Regions from separate parts of the Paenibacillus sp. MER 180 genome, predicted to be linked through region 1. Evidence: riboswitches for the same ligand, from Rfam matches in the RefSeq annotation. Region 1 holds a riboswitch; the other holds the start of a gene.
The links. A riboswitch is a leader RNA that binds a small molecule or an ion and turns the genes downstream of it on or off. The one in region 1 is predicted to bind glycine.
Positions count from the first base shown of each region.

Region 2: another riboswitch for glycine. It lies ahead of M3661_RS09700 (alanine/glycine:cation symporter family protein); the one in region 1 lies ahead of gcvT (glycine cleavage system aminomethyltransferase GcvT).

Region 1 is NZ_JAMAVT010000005.1:219,739-235,586, reverse strand. It holds gene M3661_RS10440 (NAD(P)H-dependent flavin oxidoreductase) at 1-226, shown strand, start outside; gene M3661_RS10435 (PASTA domain-containing protein) at 589-2,184, shown strand; gene gcvPB (aminomethyl-transferring glycine dehydrogenase subunit GcvPB) at 2,321-3,778, opposite strand; gene gcvPA (aminomethyl-transferring glycine dehydrogenase subunit GcvPA) at 3,775-5,130, opposite strand; gene gcvT (glycine cleavage system aminomethyltransferase GcvT) at 5,127-6,254, opposite strand; glycine riboswitch at 6,356-6,479, opposite strand; glycine riboswitch at 6,483-6,577, opposite strand; glycine riboswitch at 6,741-6,849, shown strand; gene gcvH (glycine cleavage system protein GcvH) at 7,043-7,435, shown strand; gene murI (glutamate racemase) at 7,613-8,446, shown strand; gene M3661_RS10405 (GNAT family N-acetyltransferase) at 8,406-8,999, shown strand; gene M3661_RS30725 (DUF5316 family protein) at 9,121-9,300, opposite strand; gene M3661_RS10400 (VOC family protein) at 9,573-10,277, opposite strand; gene M3661_RS10395 (MerR family transcriptional regulator) at 10,329-10,718, opposite strand; gene M3661_RS10390 (MBL fold metallo-hydrolase) at 10,951-11,703, opposite strand; gene M3661_RS10385 (aldo/keto reductase) at 11,968-12,939, opposite strand; gene pdxR (MocR-like pyridoxine biosynthesis transcription factor PdxR) at 13,161-14,612, shown strand; gene M3661_RS10375 (D-alanine--D-alanine ligase) at 14,616-15,551, shown strand; gene M3661_RS10370 (hypothetical protein) at 15,644-15,817, shown strand.
Region 2 is NZ_JAMAVT010000005.1:66,547-82,394, forward strand. It holds gene M3661_RS09655 (serine hydrolase domain-containing protein) at 1-793, opposite strand, end outside; gene M3661_RS09660 (hypothetical protein) at 890-1,483, opposite strand; gene M3661_RS09665 (MerR family transcriptional regulator) at 1,486-2,244, opposite strand; gene M3661_RS09670 (hypothetical protein) at 2,387-2,833, opposite strand; gene M3661_RS09675 (hypothetical protein) at 2,839-3,426, opposite strand; gene M3661_RS09680 (ClbS/DfsB family four-helix bundle protein) at 3,718-4,242, shown strand; gene M3661_RS09685 (alpha/beta hydrolase) at 4,439-5,356, opposite strand; gene M3661_RS09690 (DUF4179 domain-containing protein) at 5,451-6,566, opposite strand; gene M3661_RS09695 (sigma-70 family RNA polymerase sigma factor) at 6,563-7,096, opposite strand; gene M3661_RS09700 (alanine/glycine:cation symporter family protein) at 7,258-8,598, opposite strand; glycine riboswitch at 8,747-8,853, opposite strand; gene M3661_RS09705 (pyridoxal phosphate-dependent decarboxylase family protein) at 9,049-10,506, opposite strand; gene M3661_RS09710 (aldo/keto reductase) at 10,767-11,744, opposite strand; gene M3661_RS09715 (BMQ_0737 family morphogenetic spore coat protein) at 11,932-15,366, opposite strand; gene M3661_RS09720 (GNAT family N-acetyltransferase) at 15,514-15,848, opposite strand, start outside.

The sequences.
Region 1 (15,848 bases):
TCTCATTCGCAGGCTAGAGACTTATCACGATTCCATACCTGCTTATCCAATTATGAATGAACTTACGAGAGGCGTTAGACAGTCGGCTGCTCGAACCAATAATCCTCAATATATGTCATTATGGGCAGGGCAAGCAGCACGAATGGGGGAAGTTCAAGGGGCACATGACAAGATGGAGCAGTTGATCAAGCAATGGAGAGATGTAGTGAAGACGTTGCAAATGTAAAATTGAGAGCGACCGATGGTGATACAATGATGATTAAACAATGACGAACAATGACGAACGATGATGAAACGATGTCAAATCAATGATTCAGCAACGACTAGACAACGAATAAATCACGATAAATTGATGACGAAATGTTGATGAATCGTTAATGAAAATGATGGAAGAAAATAATCTGAAAAATTTGCGAAAATGAGCCAGATTAAGCTATGTAGGCGATAGTTTAAGGAATTGGCAAATAGCTGCACAATGTTTCGTTAATGCAAGTTTTGCAAAAAATCATAATTTGCTTCATAATGTCTTAGGAGAGCTCGACGTTCAGCGTTGGGCTTCCAAGCATGAATCGCGGAGGAGCAAGACATATGAGTGCTTACATTGGGGAACGTTATCAATTATGCAAGGTAATTTTGCATTTGGCAGATGGAGTTTTATATGAAGCCATAGATTTGTCACTTAAGAGAGATGTATTTATATATTTGGTAGAGAATAAGGGACTGGATAAGGCTGAGCAATGCAAGAAAGCGTTTGGTCAAATCTCGCATTTTTCAAATAATCGATTCTTCCATATGCTGAATGCAGGGACGTCCGGCAGTGATTTCTTCGTGGTGTTCACCTCCTATAACGGAATGCCGCTGGCGAAGTACATACAGCATCACGCGCTGAGTGCCAACAAGACGCTGTCCTTGTTATATGAAGTTGGTAAGGCGATTCAAGATGCGCTGGAATCGAATATTACGAACTTCTCCGTATCTGTCGACAACTTGTGGATTACGGAGGATCATCAAGTTCTTGTGATGAACTATTGGTCAGAGGCACCGACCGAGCGCTGCGGTACATTGGGACTGTGCTACTTGCTGTATCAGCTGAGCACACTGCATTTGAATGTGCCTCAATACTATGAAATGTATGAGTCGCGCTTGGCCGGTGCATTGAAGGAACTGTCTCCAGGTCAGAAGGAAGCGCTGTTGTCTCTCGTACAGAGTGTCTATTTAGGAGAAATCTCGCAGTTTTCCTTCATGCTGACGCTCCGCGAGATTATGGATTCGCCGAACATCCCTGTGAAGACAATTGGGGGCATTTATACGCCGCCCGTTCCGAAAGTGGATCCAGAGCTGCTCATCACTGCTGAGGAAGAGGCGGAGGAAGAAGAAGCCGCACCTTATGAAGCGGATAACGCGGAGAATGTGGGCCGCAAGAAAATGATACTCATTCTTGCATGTGCTGCTGTATTTATTTGCGTATTGGGCGGAGCAGTCATGTTGGCAAACTCCTTGTCGAAGGCAAATGATGCAGCGATATCTACTGATGCTCCAGAGTCTACCGATCAGGTTGCAACTGAGAATCCAGCAACAGAGCCGGGAACGGATTCAGATGCAAGCCAACAGGACTCCGGCTCTTCTACAAACGTAACAGAGCCGCCAGCGACGGATAACAATAATAATTCATCCAATGATAATTCCTCTCAAGAACGCGAGACGGAGAAGAAATCGGATGATTCGGATCGGAAGTCGACTGAGCGTGACCGTGACCGTAATAGGGATTCCAACTCGAACAATACGAGTGTAACTCCGCCTACGACGCCAGAGAAGAAACCTGACGATCATACAACAGATTCTGGAACGACGAATAACGGCGCTCATGATGGTCAGACAGGGACAACGTCAGACACGACAACGCCACCAGACGGTCAGCAGCCTGATGGCCAGCAGCCGGATCCGAACACGAATACAACGACGGAACCGCCGAATTCTGGTGAGATTGCTGTTCCTAACTTAGTGGGCTTGTCGAAGGAAGAAGCGGAGAAGCAGGTTCTTGCAAGCGGCTTGAAATATGAGTATGTTCTCGAGAACTCGGATGAACAGGAAGCAGGGAAAGTATTTAAGCAAGAGGTTCCTGCTGGTGGAGCTGCGAAGAAGGGTGACAAGATTAAATTCTATGTTAGCCGAGCGAAGAAATAATTAAAGCAATCTAAAGTTGTAATACTGAAGGACTGAAGGTAAGTTACATTTCGTCCAATAATGAAATGCCCCGAGTGCCGTAACCGAATTGTCGGTAGGCGCTCGGGGCATTTTGCATGTTGCTGCTTATTACTAATTAATTACAAGCACAGTTCAATACAGGCTTCCGCGCGGCTTGGGTTTCATCTAGTCGCTTCACATCCGTATAATGCGGTGCATTCAGCAGCAGTTCAGGTTGTTCCTTCGCTTCCTGTGCGATCTGGATCATTACATCGATGAAGCGATCCAGCGTCTGCTTGCTCTCTGTTTCCGTAGGCTCGATCATCATACATTCCTCGACATTGAGCGGGAAGTAGATGGTTGGCGGATGGAAGCCGAAGTCAAGAAGGCGTTTGGCAACATCCAGCGTCCGCACACCGTACTGCTTCAACCCTTTGCCTGACATCACAAACTCATGCTTGCACACGCCTGGATATGGAATATCGTAATAAGGCGCCAGACGGTGCATCATGTAGTTGGCATTCAGTACCGCGCATTCAGATACACGGCGCAGCCCTTCTGGACCGTAAGTGCGAATATATACATAGGCGCGCAAGAGGATACCGAAGTTACCGTTATAGGCCTTGACTCGTCCCATGGACAGCGGAGAGCCTTGATCGAATTCATATGAACCATCCTCAAGCTTCATCACCGTAGGGGAAGGGAGGAATGGAATCAGCTTGCTCTTCACGCCAACAGGGCCAGCACCAGGGCCGCCGCCGCCATGAGGCGTGCTCATCGTCTTGTGCAAATTCAAATGGACAACATCAAAGCCCATATCCCCAGGACGCGTAATGCCCATAATGGCATTGGAGTTAGCGCCATCATAATAGAGCAATCCGCCAGCTTCATGAACAATGCTCGCGATCTCGACAATATGCTCTTCGAACAATCCGAGCGTGCTCGGGTTCGTGAGCATCAATGCTGCCGTATCAGATCCAACAGCGGCTCTGAGTGCTTCCAGATCAACGAATCCTTGTTCGTTAGACGGTATTGTAATCGTATCTAAGCCAGCTACAGTTGCACTAGCGGGGTTCGTACCATGAGAGGAATCAGGAACGATTACTTTCGTCCGCTGCTCGCCGCGGCTCTCATGGTAAGCACGGATCATCATCAACCCCGTCCATTCTCCATGCGCGCCTGCCGCAGGCTGAAGCGTGACCTTATCCATACCAGTTAAGGTAGCGAGATCCTCTTGCAGCGTGTACAGCAGCTCTAGAGCCCCTTGCACCGTGCTTGTAGGTTGATAAGGATGGATTGCTGCGAGACCTGTCAGCCTTGCTGCATCCTCGTTAATTTTCGGATTATATTTCATCGTACAAGAGCCGAGTGGGTAGAAACCATTATCTACGCCGAAGTTGCGGCGTGATAAGGCGGTATAATGTCGAATCACATCAACCTCATACACTTCAGGCAGCTCGGCCTCTTGACTGCGCAGCATCGAAGTTGGGATAAGCTCTTGAATCTCGATTTCTGGAACATCACATTCAGGTAAGGAATAGGCAATACGCCCAGGATGACTCAATTCAAATATTAGTGCTTGTTCCGGTTTCATACGCAGCTCACCTCCAGCAGGTCAATAAATTGTTCGATGTCTGATTTGGATTTTTTCTCCGTGACCGCAATGAGCATATGTCCTTCCAGTTCAGGATAGAAGCGGCCAAGATCCAAGCCGCCAATGAATCCGTTGTCCAGGAGCAGAGACTGCAATCGATCCATGTCAGTATCTTGCGGGAGACGAAGTACGAATTCATTGAAATAAGGCGCTTGGAACGCTAATCCAAGATTGGGCTTGTTGTTGATGTAAGCAGCTGCATAATGAGACTTCTGTATATTGAGCTTCGATACCTCTTGCATTCCCATCTTGCCCATGACGGACATATAGACGGAAGCAGCAAGAGCAAGAAGTGCTTGGTTCGAGCAGATGTTGGATGTCGCCTTCTCGCGACGAATATGCTGTTCTCTCGCTTGGAGTGTAAGAACAAATCCACGCTTGCCATCCAGATCCTTGGTCAAGCCGACAATTCTGCCTGGGATGCGGCGCATATAGGGCTCTGCAACGGCAAAGAAACCGCATGTAGGACCGCCGTAAGATGCTGCAATGCCAAGCGGCTGGGCATCTCCAACACATACGTCGACACCTAGTTTGCCAGGGCTCTCCAACATAGCAAGACTCAGTGGATTCGTACTCATGATGAGCAGGCCTTTATTTGCATGTGCAATCGGTTCAATGGCGCGCACATCTTCAATGCATCCGAAGAAGTTCGGGGACTGAATCAGTACGGCAGCAGTCTCGTCCGTGACAGCACGCTCCAGCTGAGCAAGGTCAGTCACGCCGTCTTGATATCCAATCTCGACTACTTCAACATTAAGTCCTCGAGCCATTGTGCGAACAATCTGTCTCGCTTCTGGATGGACAGTGCTCGAGATGACAAGCTGCTTGCGCTTCGTTGCGCCAACCGCCAGTGCTCCAGCTTCTGCAAGTGCAGTAGCGCCATCATACATGCTGGCATTGGCAACAGCCATACCAGTCAACTCGCATATATAGGATTGAAATTCAAAGATTGCTTGCAATTCACCCTGACTGATTTCAGGTTGATAGGGTGTATAGGCTGTATAGAACTCTGATCTAGAGACTAGATGCTGAATGACTACAGGGATATGATGATCGTATATTCCAGCACCAAGGAAGCTGGTATGGCTCTCACTGTTAGCATTGCGGGAGGCCAATTCCTTCATATGCTTCATCATGGCTGCTTCATCTAATGGTTCAGACATTGGCAGTACTCCATTGTAACGAATGGAGGCTGGGATATCGCGGAATAGCTCGTCAATGGAAGAGATGCCGATCTGCTGCAGCATGTCAGCCTGATCTTGTTCCGTCACTGGAATGTAACGATGCTTCATGATGGATTCGCTCCTTTGGCAGGGGTCGGGATTCGTTTATAAAATGGAGTCGAGACGACGCGGGCTTTCAACTGCTTGCCGCGAATTTCGACAAGAATTTCTGTATCCAATTCAGAGAATGCGGATTCAATCAAGGCCAGCCCTAGATTGCGCTTTAATGTCGGCGACTGTGTTCCTGTTGTAACTTCTCCGATCACGCGCCCATCTGCAAGCACTGGATAATGGGAGCGAGGAATGCCTTTGTCGATCATCTCAATGCCAACCAGCTTTCGTGCCGGTCCATCGGTCTTCTGCTTCGTTAATGCTACACGGCCGATGAAGTCGCCCTTATCCAGCTTGACGAATCGTGCTAGTCCTGCCTCAAGCGGCGAGATATCGGCTGTAATTTCTTGTCCATAGAGGGGGAGACGTGCCTCGAAGCGCAAGGTATCTCTAGCACCAAGCCCTGCTGGGAGCAAGCCGAACGGTTCGCCCGCGCGAATCAGTTCATTCCATACGTGTGCTGCATCCTCTACGGACAAGTAGAGTTCGAAGCCATCTTCACCGGTATAGCCTGAGCGAGACAGCAATGTTGATACGCCGCAGACTTGTGCATCTGATAGGAAATGGAATGGTGTGAGCGAATCAATAGGTGCTTCAGTTACCGCAGCAAGAATAGCTTGGGCATTCGGCCCTTGAAGGGCAAGCAATGCTGTGCGATTCGATACATTGGTCAAGGTAACGCCATGAATCAGGTGTTTCTGCAGCCATGCGTAGTCTTTATCGATGTTGGAGGCATTAACGACGAGCATGTAACGGTCGCTCTTCATCTGATAAATGAGAATATCATCGACAACTCCTCCATCAGGGTAGCACATCAGCGTATATTGTGCTTTGCCATCCTCGAGCCGCGATACATCATTTGTTGTCATCTGTTGAAGAAATGTCAGGGAGGCAGGGCCGCTTACGATAAATTCACCCATATGGGAGACATCGAATAGACCTGCATGTGTACGAACTGCTTCATGCTCTCGCTGAATGCCGATAAATTGAACAGGGAGCTCCCAGCCGCCGAAGTCAATGCAGCGTGCACCCGGATAAGCAGAGTATTGATCAAATATTGGCGTTCTCTTCAATTGACTCATGAATTCACCTCGATACGCGTATTTGGACTAATTATCGGTATACGAACATAAAAAGGACAGCCGAAAGAAAAGTGGATGCATCGCATCCTCTCATTCTCTCGCTCTGTCCTTTGTACCTGAGAGTGTCGCCGATTGTCGCAAACAAATTGTTTGTTTCCGTGTCTACCATCGACTTTCCCCTTGGGTGACTGTATTCGTTTTCATGAATAGCAGTGCTCTCCAGAGGTGCGTCCGGTAAAAGTCCTTTTGCCTGAGAGATTCACCCATTCAGGCTTACTCCTTCGGCGCTGCTATGTCTCAGCAGTCTCTCCCTTTACCATCATTCGCCATTTTCAGCTGTCATCTCTACATTAGTTGAGCTTTCCACACTTTGTCAATTGATATTTTCTTCACAACTGATTTCATAGCTTGTCATATTGACAATCATGCATATCTTGCAATAATCTAATGGTGTTATAATTACCCAGTTTAATCGTAATTCGCGAACGAGGAAGGTCGGGAGAGTTTGACAATTGCGATTGTCAACACCGAAGGAGCAAGTTGCCAGCCGCCGATTGGCAATGAATCTCTCAGGTTCCATAACCGCCATTCTGACGCAGCTCTGGAGAGTGCATTTTCTATGCCGCCAAAGGGGTAAGTTCAACCGCAGTTGTGGCTGTGGAGGAACGGGAACTCTCAGGTACCGAGGACAGAGAACAAGGCGACAAGGCCGCTTCCTGTCCATTTTTACGATCTCGATTGGATAGACGGCCTGATGAATGACATTATGAATGAAATGGGGCGTTGACATGAGTGAAGTGAAGAATGGATTGTTGTATAGTGAAGAGCATGAATGGGTAGTTGCCATAGAAGGCAATACGGTACGGGTTGGCATTACAGATCATGCACAATCCCAGCTGGGAGACATCGTATTCATCGAATTTCCGCCAGTAGGAACCAGCTTGTCCGCAGGGGACAGCATGGGATCAATTGAATCGGTGAAGACCGTATCTGAGTTGTACTGTCCGGTATCCGGAACAATTACGAAGGTCAATGATGGATTGGAAGCGTCGCCAGAGCTTGTGAACAGCAGCCCCTACGAAGATGGATGGATTGCAGAAGTTGAAGTAGAAGGCAGCGTTGAGGAAGCTGTGAAGCACTTGCTGAATGCAGAGCAGTACACGAAGCTGATAGATGAATAGTTGAAGGAACAATAGGTTGAGAATCTAAGAACCTGCTGTACCGGTATCATGCTGGTGCAGCAGGTTTTTTCATTTGCTTTCTGACAAATTTCGATAGGATTCACCGCCGAAAAGGAGTACAATATAAGCATCGACAACTAGATGTTGCAATGCTAATAAGAATGCTAGGTGAATGGAATGACAATCGCTTTTTTTGATTCTGGAATCGGTGGAATAACCGTGTTGGCTGAGGCTATGAAGCATATGCCGCATGAACAATATTTATTCTATGCAGATACGCTGCATGTCCCTTATGGGACGAAATCTCAATCTGAAGTAATGCGCCATGTACATTCAGCTGTGGAAGACATCATGCAGCACAATGTTAAGGCGCTTGTTATTGCGTGCAATACAGCGACAAGCATCGCAGCGTCTGAACTAAGACGGAAGTACGACATTCCGATCATCGGGATGGAACCAGCAGTCAAGCCTGCCGTGGAAATGAACCGCGACAATGGCAAGCGTGTGCTTGTATTCGCGACAGCTTTAACCTTAAGTCAGAACAAATACCATACATTAATCAGTCGAATTGACGAAGAACATATTGTGGATTCGATTCCCTTGCCGGAATTGGTAGAATATTGCGAGCAGTTAAACTTTGATAAGGGAGTGATAGGAGACTACTTCGTGCATAAGCTTGCTGGATTGGATTTGAATCAGTATGGAACAATTGTGTTAGGGTGTACGCATTATCCCTATTACAAGCACATATTGAGAGACATTATCCCTGCTCATATCCAGCTTATAGACGGCAGCCATGGCACCGTGCAGCGTCTAGCACAAGTAATGCAGGAAAACCAGCTTAAGCAGTCATCAGATACGTCAGTTCGCCCTTCAATTCAATTTATGTGTTCAAGTCATGAGCAGCAATACATAGACAAGTTACAGACTGCACTCTATACCTATCAGACCTTCGGGGGAATGGATACGAATGAACAATCAATTGTTCGAGCTGACGGGGAGCAGTGCTAAGCTGATCCCGATGCTTCCTGAACATAAGGAAGATTTATATGAAGCAGCATCTCATCCTGATATTTGGCACTACTTGCCGCGCACCATCCGCAGTCTTACGGATGCAGAACGAGTGATTCATGATGCTGTTCTGAACCGCGAGAAGGGGACTGAGTATCCATTCGTTGTCATTGATCAGCTTACAGAGCGAATTATTGGCGCAACGAGAATAATGAATATGTCTGCCTTGCATCGATATGCCGAGATTGGCGGCACATGGTATCATCCTTCTGTATGGCGTACTCGCATCAATACAGAGTGCAAGTATTTGCTGCTGCAATATTGCTTTGAACAGCTGCATACGATTCGTGTTCAGCTGACGGCAGATGTGCGCAATGAGCGCTCGAATCGCGCCATTCAGCGGTTAGGAGCCGTATACGAAGGGAAATTGCGCCGACATCGGGTGATGGAAGACGGGTATATTCGCGACTCGAATGTGTACAGCATAGTTGATGAGGAATGGCCACAGGTGAAGGAGAGGCTCGAGCAATATTTGCACCAGGTGTATGTGTAGTTATACCGCTATTCAATCGTTCAATTCACAGTTATGTATCAATAATACAAAGAGAGGATGTGCCCACCAAGTAGATGGGGCTAACATCCTCTCTTTCTTATATGATGATTAAGCCGCTCGCTTATAGGACAAAAGTAAAGATAATGATGGATGTTACAATACACGGCAGCCCAATTAAAAACATCGTACCGCTAAATTTAATATTTCTTCGATGGTCTTCTTCCGGAATGTGACCCATATTAAATTTAAGCTTCGTATCATCCTGGAATAGACCCGAGAAAAGGGAACCAACTACCCACAACCCTAAACCTAATTAGCAATTGATGTTGAATAAGGAGTGGAGATCTCCATTTTGCCAAATGTACACATACAATACTGAAAGTACAATGAGAACGAGCCCAATTGCAAGACGTCGTAAGATCATATCATACCTCCTTGAATTCCACTATTACCCATCATACACCAAATTCAACCTATGTGAAAGTTAGATCAAAATAAATTCGAATAAAATCAATCAAAAAACGAGTATTGAATTTATGATGGTATAATAGGGAGCTTATGAAGCCAGCATCCTTACGAAGTTACTTGTACACCCTGAGATGTACATAGAATACGGAATGTATCGCTATCCTTCTTCAAGACAACGGCGTTAAACCCTGATGTTTCATTTGTATCGGTATGACGAAGTGATAGCCAACCACGATCAAGCAAGAATATCCGATCCAGGCTGCCGGAATCTGTTGCAATGGATGATTGCAGCTGGTAGGCGCTGGAATATACAGATAGATCCTCTTCAATATTCGTTGTTTGAATTTCGACTCCAGTCAATGTATATGAACTAGGCCAGACACGCGAATGCTCGTACTCGATTAACCACGGCATTTGTAGTCCAATGTAGGCTGTCTGAAAAGAGATGCTGGTTCCGTCTTCTACTGGAGCGAGTTGATGGTTAGGTCCTATGTAAGGTATTCCTAGACTTCTTGCAGGTTCAATAAATGAAGGCAAACCTCCTGTTACTTCTAATGCGACTCCGAAAATCCCTGCACGCTGAGAGGCAAATGCAGCGAATGCAGAGCCCAATGGCGTCTTCTGTGCTTCTTCTAAATCCTCTAAGGCGATGAGTTCAATAAATCCCTCTCTTAAATAGGCAACCTGCCCAATTGTTCCTGGGAACGGAATGACTTGCTTCGTAAATATAATGCCGGTAGTCTCTTGAATAAGATGGACTGCCTGAGACAAATTAGGTACTGCAAGTGTAACATGATCCAAAAACAGCAAAGGAAATCCCTCGTTTCTTCTCAAATTACAATATTAATTGTCTGTGATATGTTACTTCCAATGAGTAACTAGTTTTTCTAGTTGCAGCTCTGCTTCTCGTAATAATTGAATCTGTTCTCTTATCTCCTGAAGTCGTTCTTCATAAAATGCTGCAGCGCATTCAGCTTGATGATTGCTATTATTGCTGTTATTGCTGTTATTGCTGTTATTGCTGTTACGCCCTGGCAACCCTTCACAGTTCTGAATCAGGAGTGCTATCTCATCAGTGCTAACTCCAAGCTTCAAGAATAACTGGATCAGCTGAACGCGCTGGACATCGATGTCTTCGTATATGCGATACCCATTCTCTGAACGAGCGGGGGACAGCAGATGCTTCTGCTCGTAATAACGCAGGGAACGAAGACTGACTCCTGTAAGCTTAGATAATTCACGAATATGCATTGTTGGTACCAACTCCTTCATAATGCGGCCACAAATATAGTGTAAAGGATGACATGATGTGAAGGTCAATACATAATAATCAATATTTCTATGAGCGAGCAGGAAATGTAAGAGTAGGAACCAGTGAGGTGGTTTTTACATTATCCGATTGAAAAGTGTATGGTGTGCTGATGTCAAAAGGAAAGAAGAGGGCAGCTAACCACAATAGGATGTTGGTTAGCTGCCCTCTTTATTACGGCTTCGTTATCGACGAATGTGATAGTTGCAGGATCTGATGGTGTATGTTCTGTTCGGACAGACCGCCATGATAACAGATGACGGTGTCAATCGGATATTTGGTCAGCTTGTCGAGAGAGTGAATTGCACTGTCCATGTCCAGTGTTGCATGCGGGACGGGACCCTGCAGCATTCCATCGACGCTTATCATCGCGTCGCCGGCTATCAAGATACGGCTGCGTTCCAAATAGACGCTGACATGCCCTGCTGTATGGCCAGGCGTGTGGATAATGTGGATTCCGCCGCAGTAAGGAAGAACTTCATTATCCGTAATTAATCGGGTTACGTTCGCTGATGGATGCATATCGCACATGGCCAGAACCTTAGGACGATGTTCATCTGGCAGCAGCGGCAGAAGCTTCGCCATAGCTTCATGGCTTGTCTTAATGAGTGGATATTTGCCTTCTATGTAGGGGGCGTCTTCGTGGTGCGCTATCACTTCGAGATTGCCGTTCTTGGATGATACCACATCAGGCAGACTCCCGATATGATCGAGGTCTTGATGGGTAAGCAGGACAGCATGCAATCGATCTAGCGGCACGCCTGCTTCTTGCATCGCCTGCTGGATTCGAATCCAATCCCCTGGCATCCCAGTGTCGATTAGTATTGCATCCTCTTCATCCCATATTAGAGTAGGATGAAGTGCTACTGGTCCTCCGATGCCTTCAGATTCCAACTCTAACATCATGATTCCTGGTGCAACGATCATTGTATATCCCTCCATCGTGAGTAAGGCTTGCCATTACGTCTTAGCATAGTATGTTTTATCACGGATGGAATTTAATATCAATAGATAAATATTTAATCATAACACATAAATAATTATTTGTCAATATGCACATCGAATCATTATGTACATTGAATCATCTTGAATTTACGATATTGAACGAAAAAATCGTATTCAACAGAAGAAAAGCGGCATCCATCCGGATGCCGCTTGTTTCAGTCATCTATATCGCTGTGTCAACGATGATTAAGGCAGCATACGGCCTCTCGTGCTGACGTAGAGGGAATACCATTCTTCACGTGACAATGTAATGGAAGTTGCATCCTTGCAAGCGCGGATCCGCTCTGGATTAACAGTACCAATTACGGGCTGAATATGTGTCGGATGTCTCATTAGCCATGCAAGTACAATCGCTTCGCAAGTTGTGTTGTATTGAGAAGCTAGCTTCTGAACAAGCTTAGCGGTAGCTTGAACCGATTCGGGTTCATTGTCAAGATTTCGTCCAGAGTACAAGCCTTGCGCCAGCGGTCCCCAAGATTGAATTTGAATGCCATTCATGCGGCAGTACTCGAGCGTTCCATCTGGGAAGGTATCGTCAGCAGAAGCTGCTTGATTCACGTGCACGCCTGCATCCAGCCAGCCATAGCGGGCTAAGCTCATTTCCAACTGATTTGCAACGAACGGTTCATTGAAGCATGATTGCAGAAGTCGAATCTGACCAGCACTCATATTGGATACGCCGAAATGACGCACTTTGCCGGATTGCTTCAATTGGTTGAAAGCTTCAGCGACTTCTTCCGGTTCCATCAGAGGATCAGGACGGTGCAGCAGCAATATGTCCAAGTATTCAATACCGAGACGACTAAGAATGCCGTCGACACTCTCTAAGATGTGAGACTTGGAGAAATCATATCTTCCCGGAATATCACCATCAGCGAAACGAATGCCGCATTTGGATTGGATAATAATCTTCTCGCGTAATCCTGGTTGCGCTTTCAGCACGTCGCCAAATACTTGCTCCGCTTTGCCGCGGGAGTAAATATTCGCATGGTCGAACATGTTGATGCCAATCTCAAGCGCCGCTTCAATAGCAGCTTCCGCACGCTTCACATGTTCATTTGTATACGGCTCATTATCCCAGCTTCCGCCCATTCCCATGCAGCCAAGCACGATGCGGCTTGCCGGAATTCCACGTTCATTCAATGGTAACGTTGTCACAAGCAATCACTCCAATGTAGTAGTCAATATTAATAGTAATCGTGTTGCTTCCTAGAGCTCGTCCAAATCATATCTGGATGATGCATTACTAGTTTACTACAGCAGAGTGCTAGATTCCACTATCACATCGACTAAGAACCGCATCGGTTGTAAAATAACCTGAATGTGGTTCTTCTCAATTGGAAGGGTTTGTGCCAAGATAAGAAAGGGGAGTTGAGCACATGTTCCAAGATTTTAAGCTGATCCCAGGGAGACCAGCTTATTTGCAAGTTAGAGATTATTTGCGACTGCTCATTAATCGCGGATGGCTTACAGCTGATCAGAAGCTTCCCTCGACAAGGGAGCTTGGCAATGTATGGGGTGTAAGCCGCAACACCGTTATTGCAGCTTATCAAGAACTTGCTGATGAAGGGCTCATCTATTCAATCCCTGGGCAGGGCAGCTATGCTTCACCTGCTGAACGAGCCGATACAATTGTAGCAAATATGGACTGGAACAAGAGAATGAGCGAGAAGGCGCAAACTGCTGAGCGCATGGATGTGATGAAACACGGTGTACGCGGCGAGCGCGGAATGATCTCGTTTATGAGTATTGCGCCAGATGAATCATTATTTCCACTTCAATATGTTAAGCAGGCATTGGTAGACCGTATTGCAGCCGAAGGCGAGATTATGCTGAATTACGGATATGCTCAGGGATATCAGCCGCTAATTGAAGAGTTGAAGCGATATATGGAATCTAAGGGCATTGATATGAAGGGCAAGGATATGCTCATTACGAACGGCTTCACGGAAGGACTCGATATTGTCCTATCTGCTATGGATAAGCGTCATGGGCGTGTCATTTGTGAGAATCCTACCCATCATAGTGCCATCAAATTGTTCAAGATGCATGGCCTTAAGATCGAAGGCATTGCGATGGAGCACGATGGGATGAACATGGAACAGGTAACGAACGCCTTAGAGGAACGTTCCTATGATCTGGCATACTTAATCCCATCCTATCAGAATCCTACTGGAGTCGTGATGTCTCCTAGCAAGCGGATGACTGCAATACGCTTATTTGCCAAGCACGGCATACCCGTAATCGAAGACGGCTTTAGTGAGGAACTGCGCTATTCAGGTGCGCATGTCGCACCACTTATTGCCTGCGCTGGCGGGGCTAATCATGTTATCTATATTGGGAGTTTCTCTAAAATTCTGTTTCCAGGGATGAGAATCGGCTGGATTATTGCAGATGAGCAGCTCATTTCATATCTCGTTAGTATGAAGAGGGCTCGAACGATCCATACCTCAACATTGGATCAAGCGGTACTCTATCAATACTTACACAATGGGCATTTTGAATCTTATTTGAAAAAAGCCAAATCCGTATATAAACGCAAGTACGAATGGGCTGTACAGTGTTGTGAACAACATATTCCACTCCGCAGATTATGGGGCGATGGTGGACTCCACTTATTTATTGAACTGGATCCTTCGGTTAATGTTGAGGATGTACTTATGAAGTGCCGTGAACAGGGCGTTCTATTTACACCTGGAAGCCGATTCTACACAGATGGAGGAGGCGCCAACACATTCCGAATTGGATTTTCACGCGTATCGGAGCCAGACATCGAGCGAGGGACTCGAATCATAGGGAACGTAATAAAGCAAATCATCCAGGGGGGATAACAGATGAAGGTTGGTATCATTATGGGGGGCGTGTCTACAGAACGGGACGTCTCGCTTATGACAGGTCAGGAAATGATGAAACACTTAACTGGCAAGTATGAGGCGGTACCTATTGTATTGAACAGCAAGGCAGAGCTGATTGACAAGGTTGCAGGGATTGATATCGCGCTCCTCGCGTTGCATGGGGCGTTCGGTGAAGACGGCACCATTCAAGGAACACTTGATACGCTTGGGATTCCGTACACCGGGGGCGGGATATTATCAAGCAGTTTATGTATGAATAAGCTGCTGACGAAGAAGCTGGTGAAGTTTGAAGGCTTCGCAACAGCGGATTGGCTTATGCTGCGATCGAATTCCGCTTATGATATTGATCGGATTGAGGCAGACCTAGGTTATCCGCTCGTCATTAAGCCAAACGCAGGCGGATCCAGCATCGGTGTACAGTTGGTGCACAATCGTGATGCGCTTGTCGCGGCCTTAGAGGAAGCGTTCCAATATGATTCGGAAGTGCTGATTGAGCAATATATTCGAGGCGAAGAGATCACATGCTCCATATTAGATGGAGCAATGCTGCCAATTCTATCGATTAAGCCGAAGGGGGAATTTTTCGATTATACCTCCAAGTACGAAGATGGTGGTGCGGACGAGGTAGTTATCGAGCTGCCGGAGCAAGTGATGCAGCAGGTTAGCCGGACTGCACTTGGCGTATATGAAGCTGCGCAATGCAGTGTGTACGCTCGTATTGATATGATTTTACATCAAGGAACTCCGTACGTGATTGAAGTCAATACGCTTCCTGGGTTGACGAAAAACAGCTTATTGCCTAAAAGTGCACAAGCAGCGGGGATATCGTACGGTGAGCTGCTTCATCGTATTATCGAAATCTCACTGCAAGAACGGACTTATATAAACGGGAATGCTGCTGTAGTGAATTCCTAATCCACTACGAACAATGTGATGGATAGGTATGGAAATGCATGTTCATGCACATAATAACCTTCGATCCTAGGTTAGGGAAAGGAGGGGCAGCAATGAACAACAAGCAATCTCATGATGATCAAGTTGCTACAAAAGCAGAGGTTCAATCCACGAAGCTGAATAAGCTTCCTGTTCCTGAGCAGGCCAATAATGTGGAGTTTAGTGCAGAAGCTTTCGAACAAACGGGAGCGAACCGTTCCGCAGCGAAGGACAACGATACCGTGTAATCGTGCAGGCACCTTGCCTCAGTCTTATCAT
Region 2 (15,848 bases), 150 kb from region 1:
AGTATATTCCCCCCGCACCGATGACATTGCCGTTTTCCGTAGGGAGCTGCCCTTCATATGCAGGGTGATACGTGCCTGCAAACTTTGTTTTATCTGCATTGTCCAATGGTGTTTTTGTATGAGACATAGCTGCTGGTTCTGTAATATATTGATGAAGGAATTTAGTAAAGCCCATTCCACTCACCCGTTCTACCAGAATCTCAGCTAATGTAAATCCATCATTGCAATAAACAGAGAATGCACCTGGATCAGCCTTCAGCGTCTGCTTCTTCAATTGCTCCAGCATCGTATCGTGGTTAATCGTGTCATTGTCCCCAAGCAAGAAGCTATTTCCTAACGTTGATCCCCGGAGCCCCGAAGAGTGATTCAACAGCATCCGCGGTGTAATCTTCTTGTACCGCTCATCCTTCATTGTAAATTCAGGGATGTATTGCACAACAGGAGTATCTAGATCTACCTTTCCTTCTTCAACCAGTTTCATAACGGCTACCGTGGTAAATACCTTGCTGGTTGATCCGATTCCGTACATCGTGTTTTTCGACAGTGGTACTTTTCCTTGAGCATCATTCTTACCGGCTTGCCCAGATACTACGATGTTACCATGATCAATAAGTGCATATTGAACACTTGTCGTACCGAAAGTGTCCGTCAACAGTGAAGCTTTTTCAGTAGCAACTTTTTTAGTAGCGGAGTAATTCAAGCCCCCATTTGAAGCTGCAGCCATTGCGCTCGTCGGAACAAGCATTGCAACAACCATACTTATTGCCAATACCAAAGACAAGCTTTTCTTCATTCTTATGCCTCCCCAATTATGTACTTATAGGATAGTACGTTTGAACGCTAAGAAAGTTCAGTTTATTTCCAGTAACATCTGATTTATCTCGACGAATCACCCCCCATTAGCATGTTGGATTCCTTGATTTAGCTTCAGCAGCAAAGCTTCCGGGTTATCACACCTGAATACCACGGAACGTTTCGGGATCGTCCTCCCGAACAACCCTTTTGTCTCGATTGGTTCTTTTAGAACAATTTCGTATTGTGGGGAATCACAGATAATGACGGCATAATGCATATCTTTCGGAATTTTCTCCCCCATGCTGATTTCTTTGGCCTTCTGTATGACGGCAACATTGTTCAGGGGCACTTCAATCCTGTTTTGATAACCACAACGAATAATGATTCGATTGTCCACAACTAGGTGTGGCAAGTATTTCGCAGATTTATATAGTGCCATCAAATAGAACAGTCCATAGATATTAATAGCTGAAAGGATCCATGCAGCAAGTTCACTCCACATTTGTACGAGAAAATGAAACAATACACCTTCGATTATAAGTAAAATGGATAAAAAGATGGCCATGGTTTTCAACTGAGAATGTTGATGATAGGAGAATGCCTCTCCCCGCTCCTTACCTGGTTTCTTCATCCAAATCATAATCGAATAATAGATCAGATGACGTACATCTGATACGATGCTTGACATCTTCAGCTCCTCCTTAACTGATTTTCCTCAAATCGATGCACGGCCTCTTTGATGTAATCCTCTACTTCCTTGGAGAATATGGACACGTAAAGCAGCGAATGATCATCGAGATCTAACTCCGCTATTTTCTCCTGATAATGTGGTGCAATGTGTTCATTCATAGTCGTAATCATGTGCTCGATGGTACGCTGAACCACTACTTCGGATGGCGATACTCCTAATTTGCAATAATGCTGCAATTGATTCACAATTGCGAGCATTTCCCTCTCGAATTTTAGTCGTTCCTGTGGGGAAAGATGCTTTAGAAGCGCATGTTCGATAACTGATTGTGGCAATCGGTCTGATAGCCACTCTTCTTGTTCCTTTTCACGATGGATCGAGTGGATGATCGCTAGTAACAGGTCACTGTCTAAATCTTCATCTTGCATGATCTGCTCCACCCGCGTAATCGTATTGATTACATAGTCAAGCTCTCCTCTTTTTTTCGCGAGCATAGCCTTCTGCTTTTGCAGTGTATCGCGCATTTGAGGTGAATCGTGGTTCGCAAGGTAATCCGCGATTTCCTGTAAAGAAAACCCCAAATATTTGAGAGTAATAATTTTCTGCATGGTTGAAATGTCATCCTTACTGTACAGACGATGTCCATGTTCATTGTAACTAGAAGGAGCCATCAACCCTTTCCGATCATAAAAATGAAGTGTGCGTTCTGTAACACCAGTTAGTGTTGCAAAAGCTTTAACGGTATACATGTGTTCATTCAATAGGACATCTCCTCTCGTCATAATACCTTCAATGTACACTATGACGTAACGTCATAGGCAAGGCTTGAAAACAGAAAGAAACAGCATCTCACCTTAGATATGGAGAAATGCTGATTCCAGTAGTACCCTATTCCAATAGTTATTAAGATATTACCGTATAACTGAGCTTCTTTTTGCCAAAGTTAATAGCCGCTTGATGATTGGCAGTGCTATATTTCCCGAAATAGACATCAATCCAACGATATGAGAGTTTAGCTGTATTCTTGAGATCCCCTGTATCTTCCACAACAAACGTGTTTATCACGTAACCGCCTGGAATCGATATGCTCTCATTATTATTTAATACAATCATTGTACCAAACGGAAAAACAGGCTTGTTCCAGTTTCCCGCCCCCCAGATTGTCGGATGCACAGCAACACCACCGATGTAGGCAGCTTTTCCACCAGCAAACACCGGGTTATTGTCTCCTGCTGCCCCTGTATAAGCAGTAAAATCTTCATTCATATACGTGATATCCGCCTTCGCTGTAGATACTCCGGTAACTAGAAGTGCTGCTGACATGATTATGGCTGCAAACCACTTTCTCATCTTAATCACTCCCCTTGTCCAGACAATATCCTCCCCGTTACAGCATCGAACTCGATCTGCTGCAGTTGATCTTGATCATCTCGGCCAATCACCAAAATTGTAGTCAATCCTTCTCCTGCCTGAAGAATAAAGTGATAGCCGTTAGCCCATCCATCTCCAGGCAGCAAATGTCTTGAACGTATGCTTTTGAGTACTGCCACAGTACTGTCAATCTTGACCTTGTCGGTAGATACCATCCATTCGGAATTGTAATTACCTATTCCAGGTATGACCTTATCCACCTTTCCATCCCGAATCGCAATAACAGCGCGCTTGTTCGCAGGGGCACCCACTTGTAAATTCCATCGACTCCTTGTACCTTCTTGTCCACTTGTCTTCCCTAACCCGTCATCCACGCTTGTCACATAGAGTAGGACAGCTTCGGGATTCCACTTTTTTGCCGCTACCATTCCAACATGCAGTGCATCGATAAGCGATAATTGACTGTGTGAATTGGTACGTTCAACATGCGAATCATCCATTACAAAATGGTATATTAGTAATGAACATGCTAATACGATGACTGCACTTAGCGTGGCAAACATCTTATTCATCCCTAGCAAGCACCTTCCTGTAATGTACTATGATATAGACCAAAATCCTTTTATTGCCATTATTGCTATCACTACTCTATCAGACATTTCAAAACAAGCTCAATAGACAGACATGGATCTTGGAACAATCCCATTAAAGCCTATGAATATCACCGATTGCAAAAGGAACTTTCCAACTCTACAGACTCTACAGCGAAATCAAAATTTCCAAAGTTCATTTATTGTTGACATCCAGTTGTCAGGTTACCAATGTCATACTATATACAGGAACTGAATAGGAGGGATAACACAATGACAGCATATCATTACAACAATAAGGCTGCCTTAATTGATGCAATCCAATATACCTACAGGCGGTTTGATGAAGAATTCAACGATATCGAGGACAGTGCAAGGGATGTGCGGATCACTGGGGTAGATCGAACTCCAGCCGAGATCATCGCCTATCAATTAGGCTGGCTGCATCTCGTTATGGGGTGGGACAAGCAGGAACAGGAAGGCGAAATCGTAAATATGCCTTCTCTAGACTATAAGTGGAATCAACTCGGTGAATTATATCTATCTTTCTACGAGCATTATTCATCTTACTCATTAACTGAATTGCGCAATCAACTCAAGGATGCCGTACAGCTGTGGGTGAATTGGATTGATAGCTATAGCGATGAGGCATTATTCATACAAGGGGTTCGCAATTGGACAGGGGATAAGCAGAATTGGCCGATGGCTCGATGGATACATATTAATTCGGTTGCTCCATTTACATCATTCCGTACGAAAATCAGAAAATGGAAGAAAGGTTTTCTGAGTATGCCTTAACACTGCTCACCTAGTTGTGCAGCGGCAGATCAGTACGCTCGTAACCGGATATGAACCGTCTGCCGCTGATTCAACTAGGAATTTATCTATTCACCTTTTTATCTCTTCTTTTTATCTATATCTATAACTATATATCTATATCTATATCTATTTCAGCTTTTCTATATCTAGTTCAAGCAAATGATTGTATCTATTGTTACCTCGTCATAATAGAGGCAACATCCTGAATGGCCGTCCGTGCAGCGCCGCTTATGCCCGCAAGTTGGAAAAATCCGTGATTGACACCAAAATACTTCCTGCACTCAACACCAACTCCTGCTTCAAGCAGGCGTCGATACAACATTTCTCCCTCGTCTGCAAGAGGATCGAATTCGGCAAGAAGAATATGCGTGTATGGCAATCCTTCCAAGTCGCTTCGCTGAATAGGACTCGCCTCTAGATGTTCAGATGAAATATCTCCGAAATAAGCTTCAAAACCGCTGAGCAGTGCATCGCGAGTGATCACGTAATCATCTCCGTACCGTTGATAACTCTCGCTTGAACCACTAGCGTCCAACATCGGATATATCAAGATTTGTCTTGTTGGCATCCATTCCTTCTGCGCCTTGAGCCGCAAGGACGTTACTAGCGCAATATGTCCGCCCGCACTATCACCTGCCAGTGTAATATCATTCGGATTTCCTCCCCAAGATACGGCATGCTCACGCACAATTTGTGCGGCCTTATAGGCATCATCATGAGCAGCTGGATAGGCATGTTCTGGTGCCAAGCGGTAATCTACCGCTACCACGATCGAGTTCCCCTTGTTAGCTAGTGCTCTTAACTGACGGTCATGAGTTGTGAAATCCCCGCTCACAAAGCACCCGCCATGATAATAGATCATAACAGGAAGATTAGACATATACGACGGTCGGTAAATGCGTAAAGGGATGGAATCGATCGTATGATCGGTGATTTCCCATATAGGCTCCGCTTCTCCTGCCAACACAACCGATTGTACATAACCTTGACGGCGATCCTGATAGCTCTTCTGTCTCGCAGAAGGACGTCCTGATTCAATAAAATCCTTAACGATGCTTCGAATACCTGGTTCCAAATCACTCAAGCGCTCCATGATGTGAACTCTCCTCCGACTGAAATACATGATGTAATAGCATAATTCCATCAATATTCATGTTACACGCGAATGATCGAGGAATGCAATCCTTTCATCGAACGGGCAGCTTGAACTCCAGTTGTGGAATATAATTCTTATCCGGGCCTTTTCTAACAAACGGCTTAATGACGATTAAGCTAGGCTTCACCTTGAACGGCTCGTAAGAGGTTGAGAACACCATTCCTGTTCCTTCTCCTGAACCATTCCCAGCAATTGCATTCTGTTCATTTCCCTGCTCATCCTCGATATCGAACTCCAGATTGAGGAACCCATCAACTTTATAGCTATCCGGTATTGCATCCAGCATTTTACGATAATCTTCTTCTCCGCTTGCCCCGTGGACACCGACGAGCAAGCGGGTTGTGATGGGGGTAATTTCGACTCGATCGATCGACATATTTATCGAATCATGTGATTTGGTCTCTGATGTCTTCAGGATAATCGTTCGCTCCGTATCCTTCTTGATCGGGAAGAGAAACTCGTAATTCTCATCCACATCAGCCAAATACACGACCATCTTCATTTCGAACGAGTCTGGAAGCTCAAGATCAGCAGAATCTAAAGCGGTAACGATTATCGATTGCGGAGCATGCTCCCCACCCGGCTGGAGCCCCATCCCGGTATTTATTTGCTTGTCTCCCATATAAAAATCGATATTATTGGCTCGCTTGCTTAGCATGCGCTGCTTGTTCCATAACTGAAAAAAAGAAACCTTCGCCGCTTTCGAATCTTCTCTACTGAGCACTAGAGATAGCCTGCTGCCATCATACATCATCTCAGAAATCGTGAGCGTCACTCCCTTATGGGTTACGCGCTGATTGACTGAGGTGACCATCCCCTTTTCTCCAGCGGTTTGCAAGCCAAGATCCCCCACCAGTTTGAATACGCTATCCATGAACGGAATCTGCTTTAACGTCTGTGCGATCGCTGGAGAGGCAAGACCCGAGAAGATCATGACCATCCCGAGGCTCGCTACACCCGCTGTTGAAATCAACACTCTGCGCAGCCAGCGGTTCTTCCGACTTCTTCTCTTCCGTCCAGGAAGCATCTCGTCGATGATCTGGTATGTCCGATCCATTCGGTTGCGAACGGATTCTGGCAGCTCGCTAATATATGGTTCCCTAAGCTGTTCCAGTCGCTGATCGATAGGCAGTTGTATGTCTTTCATCCGTTCATCTTCCTTTCTTCAGTATCATCCAGCCATTCTGCGAGCGTGTGACGTGCCCGATGCAGCCGTGTCTTCACCGCGCCCACGGACATATCCATCATCTCGGCGATCTGATGCATAGGCAAATCCTGAAAATAAAACAAAATAACAATATTGCGAGATACTTCCTCAAGCCGATAGATCGCCTGACGCAAATCAAGATGATCACTGTATTCAGCCGTGGCAACACCAACTTCTGGGAGTTCAGCCAGCATGATGATGCGAGCCTGCTTCCGCAATATCATATTGCATTCATTGATCAATATCCGAAAGAGCCAAGTCTTAAAATAGGCATGATGATTTAGGTTTGTCAGTGCGCGATAAGCCTTGAGCACAGTCTCCTGCATCGCATCTGCACAATCCTCGTCCCTTCTGACGATCGACCTGGCCATGTTGAACATTTGGGCTTCATGCTGCTTGATGAGTCGAATAAATGCTTCTTTATTACCTTCCTTAGCCAATCTCACTTCTGTCTCTATATCGCTATGCAAGCCGTTTCTACTCCCTTCTTTACCCCATACACGCGAATCAAACTGTCAATTAGATGCACAAGATAGGCAAAAGGTTTCATTAAACGCAAAAAAACTGCCAAATGTTCACTTTCATGCATTTGGCAGTTTACTTAAAAGCAGGAATTGCTTCCTGCTTCTATTTATTTTTCGGATTCCCTATGCTTCCAATATAGACGCGTCTCAGACACGACGACTCCAGACAAACCGAGCAGTGCAACTAAGTTCGGCAGCGCCATTAATCCATTTACAATATCAGCAAGCTTCCATATCATATCCAGCTTGATAAATGCCCCAAAGCCAATGATCGCAATGAACATAAGGCGGTACGGCAGAATCGATTTGACACCGAATAAATAAACCATGCACCGTTCGCCGTAATAGTTCCAGCCAAGAATCGTCGTGAATGCAAATAAAATCAAGCAAAACATAAGAATGAGGGAACCGTATGGCAGCGCAGCATCAAATGCTGCCTGTGTCATGGCCGCTCCTTCCATTGGGCCATTCCATACACCCGTTACAATCAATGTTAATCCTGTAAGCGAGCAGACGATGATCGTATCGATGAATGTTCCGGTCATTGATATGAGTCCTTGCTCAGCTGGCCATTTTACCTTCGCAGCCGCAGCCGCAATCGGTGCGCTTCCGAGTCCCGACTCATTGGAGAATACACCTCTTGCAATCCCGTTGCGGATCGCCATCATAACCGTTGCTCCCAAGAAGCCGCCACCTGCTGCTGTTGCATTAAACGCGCCTTGGAAAATTAACGACAGTGCGTGCGGTATCTGATCCGCAAATGCAATAAGCACAACAAAGCTCGCGATAAAATAGATAATAGCCATGACAGGAACAATTGTCGTCGTCACATGCGATATACTCTGAATCCCGCCAATTGTAACAAGCGCGGTCACGATAGTCACGATTGCCGCAGTGACTACTGCAGGTACACCAAGGCTTGCTTCTGTAGAAGTGACGATCGCATTAATTTGCGGAAATGTACCAATTCCAAGCAAGGCAACCAGTACTCCGCTAATCGCAAAGAATACAGCAAGCGGCTTGAATTTCATGCCAAGTCCCTTCTCAATATAATACATAGGACCGCCTAGCACTTGTCCATTGTCATCAATGTTGCGATACTTGACAGCAAGCAATCCTTCCGCATATTTGGTGGCCATTCCGAAGAATGCAGCAACCCACATCCAGAATAATGCACCGGGTCCACCCACCTTAATTGCAGTAGCAACCCCCACGATATTACCAGTTCCAATTGTCGCCGCCAGCGCAGTAGCCAATGCCCCGAAGCTGGATACATCCCCTTCTCCCTCGTTCTTCGACTTGAATATTAACTTCAAGGCGAGCGGCAGGCGGAACAACTGTAGCGCTCCCAAGCGGATCGTTAATAAAATTCCCGTTCCTACTAATAAAATAAGAAGCGGTGCTCCCCATACCATGTTGTTCAATTTGTCTAACCATTGTTCCATCATTGTCAAATCAGTTCCCCTCTTTGTGAATAATAAAAAGAGTCAAATCGAATGATTTGACCCTGGGGACATGTGTGCAGAATAAATAACCTGACGTAAGTGACATACCTAAATAAGATCATCATACCAATGACTTACGATTTTTCTACGCTTCTGCATCCCTGTCCTTTTACCTGAGAGTTTTAACGAATCCACGAGAATCAAATTCGTCTTGCCCCTTCGGTGCCCCAATCATGGAGTCTCTCCAGAGTCCTGTCCATTTACGGTCCTGCTTATACGTATTCGAGCTCAAGGTTCGATATGTCTAAGCGCCTGAGAGCTTACCCCTTCGGCTAGACGATTCGTCTATCTCCCGCAAACTTCATCCAGTTATAAAGTTGTAGGTAACATTATAGTAGACACACTATCATTGTGCAATGATCCATTGCATTGTAATTTATCCCATACCATCTATCACACATGTGCTTGGTGACTGTAATATAGGGATCTGGCCTCATTTAATAAATGAATGAGTTCACTCACATTCTGCACATTCGTATCGTAATTGGTAAAGCATGCACGCAGCGTTGGTACACCATGAATGGTAAATACGGATAGCCACACTTTCCCTGTGCTCAATACGTGTTGATTCACAAATAGAGCGAAGTCCTGGTCGTTTCGTGTCCATGCTTCTTGATCAAGAAAGCAAATGACAGGCAGCACGGTATCATTGGCAACTGTCCAGCCAGATCGCATTAATTCTTCTCGGAATAGCTTGCCCATTTCAACTTGATGTCGCAAGACAGCCCGATATCCTTCCCAACCCGCTGTAGCCAGGGATAAATACAGCTTCAATCCTATAAATCTCCGTGACCATTGAATGGAATGCGTATATGGATCAATCGTGGGCAGCTCCTCACCCTCCTTCGGCATATAATCTGCCGTTATACGGAAGGTTTCATTCAATATACGTGAATGCCGTGTGAAGTACATGCCCGCCCCCATCGGAACGGACAGCCACTTATGAGCATCAAACGCGATTGAATCTGCTTGCTGGATACCATCCATATGGAAGGACAGCTCGGAATCCAATACGATTGCGCCGCCATAAGCAGCATCCACATGAAGCCACATCTGTTCATGCTCCGCTACTGCCGCGATTTCCATTAACGGATCAATTGCACCGGCTCCCGTCGTTCCCGCTGTAGCAATAATAAGAAATGGGGCAAAACCCTGCGCGCGGTCTATACGTATTTGTTCTAATAACGCTCCAATATCCATTTGCAAGGAATCGTTCGTACGAATGGAGCGAATTGAATTCGTTCCAAGCCCGCAGGAACGAGCCGCTTTCACCAATGAATGATGACTCTCTTCAGAAGCATACAGAATGGGTGGCTTCTCCAGAGCTGCTAATCCGTCTGTTGCATACTTTGGAAAATGATAAGATAGAGCCGTTAAGACTGCAGTCAAATTGGCTTCCGCTCCCCCAGTCGTGAAGGTTCCATCAGCAACATCACGCGAGTAACCAAATTGAGTGGCGAGCTCACGCAGTACATAATTCTCAATTTCTACGGCAAGCGGCGCATGACTCCATGCAGCAAGCTGGGGGTTAAACGCCGCTGTTATCGTGTCTGCCATAATCCCCATAAAGTTCGGGCGGGGATTGTATAAGCCATAATATCCTGGATGTGCTGTGTGCACTTGATATCGACGCAGTCCTTCTATAACATGCTGAACCGCAGTTTGAGGCTTGACAGGAGCAGCAAAGTCAATTTGCTCCGCATACTGCACAATCTCTGATGGGATTAATTCAGGGGCAACTACTACCTCGTCGGTGTATGATAGATACTGACTGATCTTCTCTAACGTATATGAGCCTAGCATATACTGTTCCTCAGTTGATAGATCCAAGATCGGATTCTGTCTAAGCATACGGAATCCAGCAACTCCCTTCCACTGTTCAATTCAAGAAAGATGTTCCAATTGAATAATAGCTTACCGACCAAGACGACAATTGAACAGGTACAGTTTATCAGCTCGCTATGAGGACAGACCATTTATCACTCTATTATACTTACCGTCCTTCCATTTACATCGTTTTTCGAATATGAGCGCAAGATTTCGAAATCTCAACTCAAAAAAACCGCCCCTATTACCTAGAGACGGTGTCTATTGCTTCCTTACTTTCTCATTTACTCAGGCAACCGGTATACGGCAAAAGGTTCCCCATAACGATATCGACGGCTTATTTCATCCAATAGGTTCAACTGTTCTTCATTAAGTTCGACATTGACACTCGTTATATTGTCCTCTAACTGCTCCACCTTCGTCGCTCCTACAATGACTGTCGATACACAAGGCTGGTGCATAAGCCAAGCTAATGACAACGAGCTTGGGCTACAGCCGATGTCCGCTGCCAATTCGCTCACCTGTTCACTTAACGCAAACCGTTCTTCATTGAAGAACTTGTAGAAATTCGGATCCGTATCTGCTCGTGAGCCAGCTGGCTTCTGATCGCCCACACGGTATTTCCCTGTCAGAATTCCTCCTGCAAGCGGATAATATGGAATGATTCCCACCCCTTGATCCTGACATAGCGGAACCAGTTCCAGTTCTGGCGTTCGATCAGCCAGTGAATAGCTGGTTTGCATGGACACATAACGATTCAGACCAAGCCGTTCACTGATGCCAATCGCCTTCATCAGCTCCCAAGCAGCGTAGTTAGACGCTCCGATATACCGCACCTTGCCTGAACGTATCATATCATCAAGCGTCCGCAGCGTCTCCTCAAGTGGAGTATGCGGATCAAATGTATGTATTTGATACAGGTCAATATAATCGGTATTTAGCCGCTTCAAGCTATTGTCTAATTCCTGCTGCAAATGAAAGCGAGATGACCCGCGCTCGTTCGGCCCCTGTCCTCGAATTAATCCTGCCTTCGTTGTCAGCACGACATTGTGTCGATTGCCTATCAGCGCCTCACCGATGATGCGTTCTGATTCTGAACCAGCATAAATATTAGCCGTATCAATAAAGTTAATGCCATAGTCCAGCGCTTGATGAATAATTCGAGTCGAAGCCAGCTTGTCAGCCCGCTTGCCGAAAGCATTTGTTCCTAATCCAAGCGCTGACACCTTCAATCCACTATTGCCAAGACGACGATATTGCATGACGATCAACTCCTTGCTTTCCTTATTTAGCAGTAATTATATCACAAGCTATCCCCTTGATCTGAATCCGATCAAATATGTGTCTGCCTTATGATTCCACTTCCGCGCACAAAAAAAAAAAAACTCATGCAGGCATGAGTTCTCAACAACAATAAAGAATCCAGAATCTCTATGGATTACAAGACATTTATACGAATGGAAAAATCGTCGGACATTGCATTGGAAGGCTGATGCTGCATGACTCTGGTATCGGAATTAATGCCCTAGGTTGACAGAATGTAGCTTCAACCATCAGCGGTATTGTAAATTTCACGATAAGCTCCAAACACCAATCCAATTGCAACTCAATCGTTAGGCTGTCAGTAATTCGTGCAGCACAATGGATATCGAATATTTGAGAAGTAATGTTGGATTCATCTAATGGGAGCGGTAAGCAGAGTGATACTTTCTCGTTGTTCTTGACTAATAGTGTAAACGTGCATGTTTCTCCTGTTCCGCTATCTGTTAACGTAATTGTTACCTCTGCAGAGCACGTCGTCAGTACAATAGCTGCTTGCGATCCGATAATGGGCAGCGGCAGCCGCTTTACAACCGTGATGCTGCATTCTCCCATAGCTGGCACTGCATTGCAGCTTACAAGCACTTGCCGACCGCCAGCAATTGCTTGTTCTACGAAAGCCCTGCAGTTTTCGGGAATAGACTCTTCCACGATGAAATCACTCCGAGTAACAACCCAATCGAACAGTTTGCTGACAGAAATGCACTCTAAAGGACGTACAACTAGCGTCGTAATCGTAGCTGTAACAGGAGGCGTATTATCCGCCTGAGCGGTAGCCGTGTTGGTAACCACCCCTTCTAACAAAGGAATGACTGTAATGATAATCGTCTGTTCTTGTTGACCCTCCAATGTGCCCAAGAGACAAGTAACGGTCTGCCCGGATACAGAGCAAGTGCCTCCTTCAGATTGAACACTAACAAATTCAACCGTAGGAGGAATGACATCACGCACGATTACATTCGTTAGAGGAAGTTCTCCGAGATTTGCAACACTGATCGTATATTGCAACAGGCTGCCGACAAGCACAGGGTTGCTTGAAGCTTGCTTCGAAATGGCGAGCGGCTGTAATACCGTAATGCTTGCGGTTGCTGTTTCAGGGTCTTCAACATTATCAGCGGTCACCACTGCTGTGTTCGTTAATATTCCTGTTATAGTCGTAATTGCTTCGATCGTAATCATAGCGCACGTTCCAGGGACAATGACACCGAAAGATGCTGTGATCGTTTGCCCGACCTGCGTGAATGTGCCTTCAGATACTTGGATACCAGTGACTTCAACGCCTGCAGGCAATGTGTCCACCGCAACCACATTTGTGGCCGCCGTTTCTCCCATGTTGCACACCGTCACTTGAAAGATGACTTCATTTCCAAGGGTTACAAGATCCGGCTCGGCAAGCTTCTCAATGGTTAAAAAAGCCGGAGGAAGCGCATTGACGGTTGTATCAATCGTGGATGATACAGGTTCTGTTTGATCAGATGTCGCTGTAGCTGTGTTCGTTACGACGCCCGGAGCTGTAGGAATAACGGTAATCGTGATGATTTCAGACTGACCAGGATCAAGATCGCCAATCAATGCTGTCACGGTGCCAGCCACTTCAGTTACGGTTCCTTGCGTAGTTTCGGCAGATACGAAGACGAGACCAGGCGGCAGCACATCCACCACTTCCACGCCGGTTAATAACTCCGTCGTCTCGTTGGAGACAACGATCGTATAGATGAGTTCTTCTCCAACAGTTGCAGGATCCGGCCCTGCAAACTTCGATATCATTAACTCAAGTATCGGCTCTTCGATAACTAGAGTTTCGGTAGTAGAGGATTGTGGCGCAGTCTCATCTGAAAACGTCGTTGCCGTGTTCAAGACTGTACCTGTGACCGTTGGGATGACGACGATAAAAATGACCACAGTCTCTCCCGGAGCAAGTGAACCAATGTCATTCGTAATTGTCGTGCCATCGAACGAAATCGTCCCTTGATCCGATTCAGCGGATACAAAGGTGGTTCCTGCCGGCAGCGGATCATTCATAACAACATTGGTCGCTGTGCTCCCTCCAATATTGGAGACAAATATAATATAAACGAGTTCTGAATTTACGGCGACGATTGGGGGAAAGTCCAGCTTCTCAATTTCTAGGATTGGAGGTGGCAGAGGATTTACGGTATTGACTGCGGTTGAGGAGATGATGCCGGTCTGATTTGCTTGGGCTGAAGCTGTATTGGATATGAGTCCAGCCGCTGTTGCCAGCACGGTAATATTGACGGTAATACTCTGACCAACCGGGATCGTCCCGATATCTACGGTAACCGTTCCAGCAGCAAACGATGCCGAACCTTGCGTAGTTTGAACCGATTGAAACGTAACACCAGCTGGTAGCGGGTCAGTAAGTACAGTGTTCACAAGCGGGGAGTCTCCATCGTTGCTGACGACAATGGTGTATACGATCTCTTCTCCAACGGTGACTGTATCAGGAAAAGAGGTCTTCTCCAGCAGCAGCGTCGGTGGAATATTGTCAATTTGAATCGCCAGCAGATTGACGGTATATCCGTCGCCATTCGTTCCGAATTGAAGTGCTGCTGAAGTTTGCCCGTTCACGAGACTGTTGGAAATGCTTACGTTGGCAATATCCCATCCTTGACGGTTCCCTGCAATGATATTCGTCCCTGGCTGCCCAGGTATAGGATTGCGATCCCCGAAAGTAGCTGTCGGGTTGATATTCCCGTTATCATCATAAATTAGTGATTGGAAGAAGTTATTCGTAAATCCTGCGGGCTGCGGAATCGTTGTAAGGTTGGCAAGGGTTGGGCCAAAGCGTACGAAATCTCCCGTAATCTCCGCATCTCCTTCTTGCGCGCTGACGAGCAGGCGGCCGGTAATAGGGCCTGTTGATGGAGTTTGGAAATTCCCGATCATTTCATTGACTGGTGGAGATATGGCTTGAATCGGGACGTTCCCGACATATAAATTCATGCTGCGGAAAGGCAATGCAGGATTCACGTATACGACCCCGAGTGACCAACCTGCGAAACTTGTCGTATTCGGATCCGGAACCAGTGTCCCAACAATTCTGCCAGCCCCGTATGTTCCCGCACCGCCTCCCGCAACCAGCGCAGTTACGTTGGCAGAGCGCACATAGCCTAAATCGCCTTGAGTATTAATGGCATAATTGAAGAACGTCTCTGGCTGGATATTGAACATGCCTGCCGGTGTACTGAATCTGACCGGGTCATTCAAGCGGGCTGATAAATCCTCGCCGCCCGGTGTATTGATCAAATATGTCCCGCCCCATACCAATTCAGCGTATACAACTGTACTTCCAGGAGGGAGGACGAGCGAATTTGTTGAGAAATTTATCAAATACATATTCGTCGTCCCCCCGCCAGTCGAAGGACTGGACGGAACTGTACCGCACATTACATTTGGATTATTAATAATAAAAGACCCTATCGCATCAGCCGTACCCGGTGTACAAGCAGGAGAAAATCTAGAGGCGCGGCTAATACCAAGAGAATTCCCAGTGAACGTAATCGCACCTCTTGTTATCGTACTGAAGCGCAATATAAATGGCATTGTCTACACATCCTTACAGCATACGTGATCGTGTGAGCATTATATTCTGTACGTACGCTGATAGTTCATTAACCCGATGTAGGCTTAACCACCCATCCTCCAAGTCCCTCAATGAGGGGAAATCATTGATTACAACTGCAAAATTATTTACAAATGCAAATACATTTCATATTGCTCGAGCTCATTTCGATTGAATCCATGCTTAGATACAAAGCCTTCTAGATAATGATTATTCGCAAAAGAAACCGATAATCGCTCTGGCTGCTTCTCTCTTATCATGGTCATAAGCATTTCGGTAGCAATCCCCTGATTTCGATATTCAACATCTACATAGAGAAAACTAACCTTGCCACTATCATTCATACATAAACTTGCAATGACCTTATCGTCTTTATAAGCTGCGACATAGTTATTGGCGTCAGACAGCCTCATGTAGTCCAAATCATTCTGCCAATTGATATGCGGGATGCGCCAATTATGCA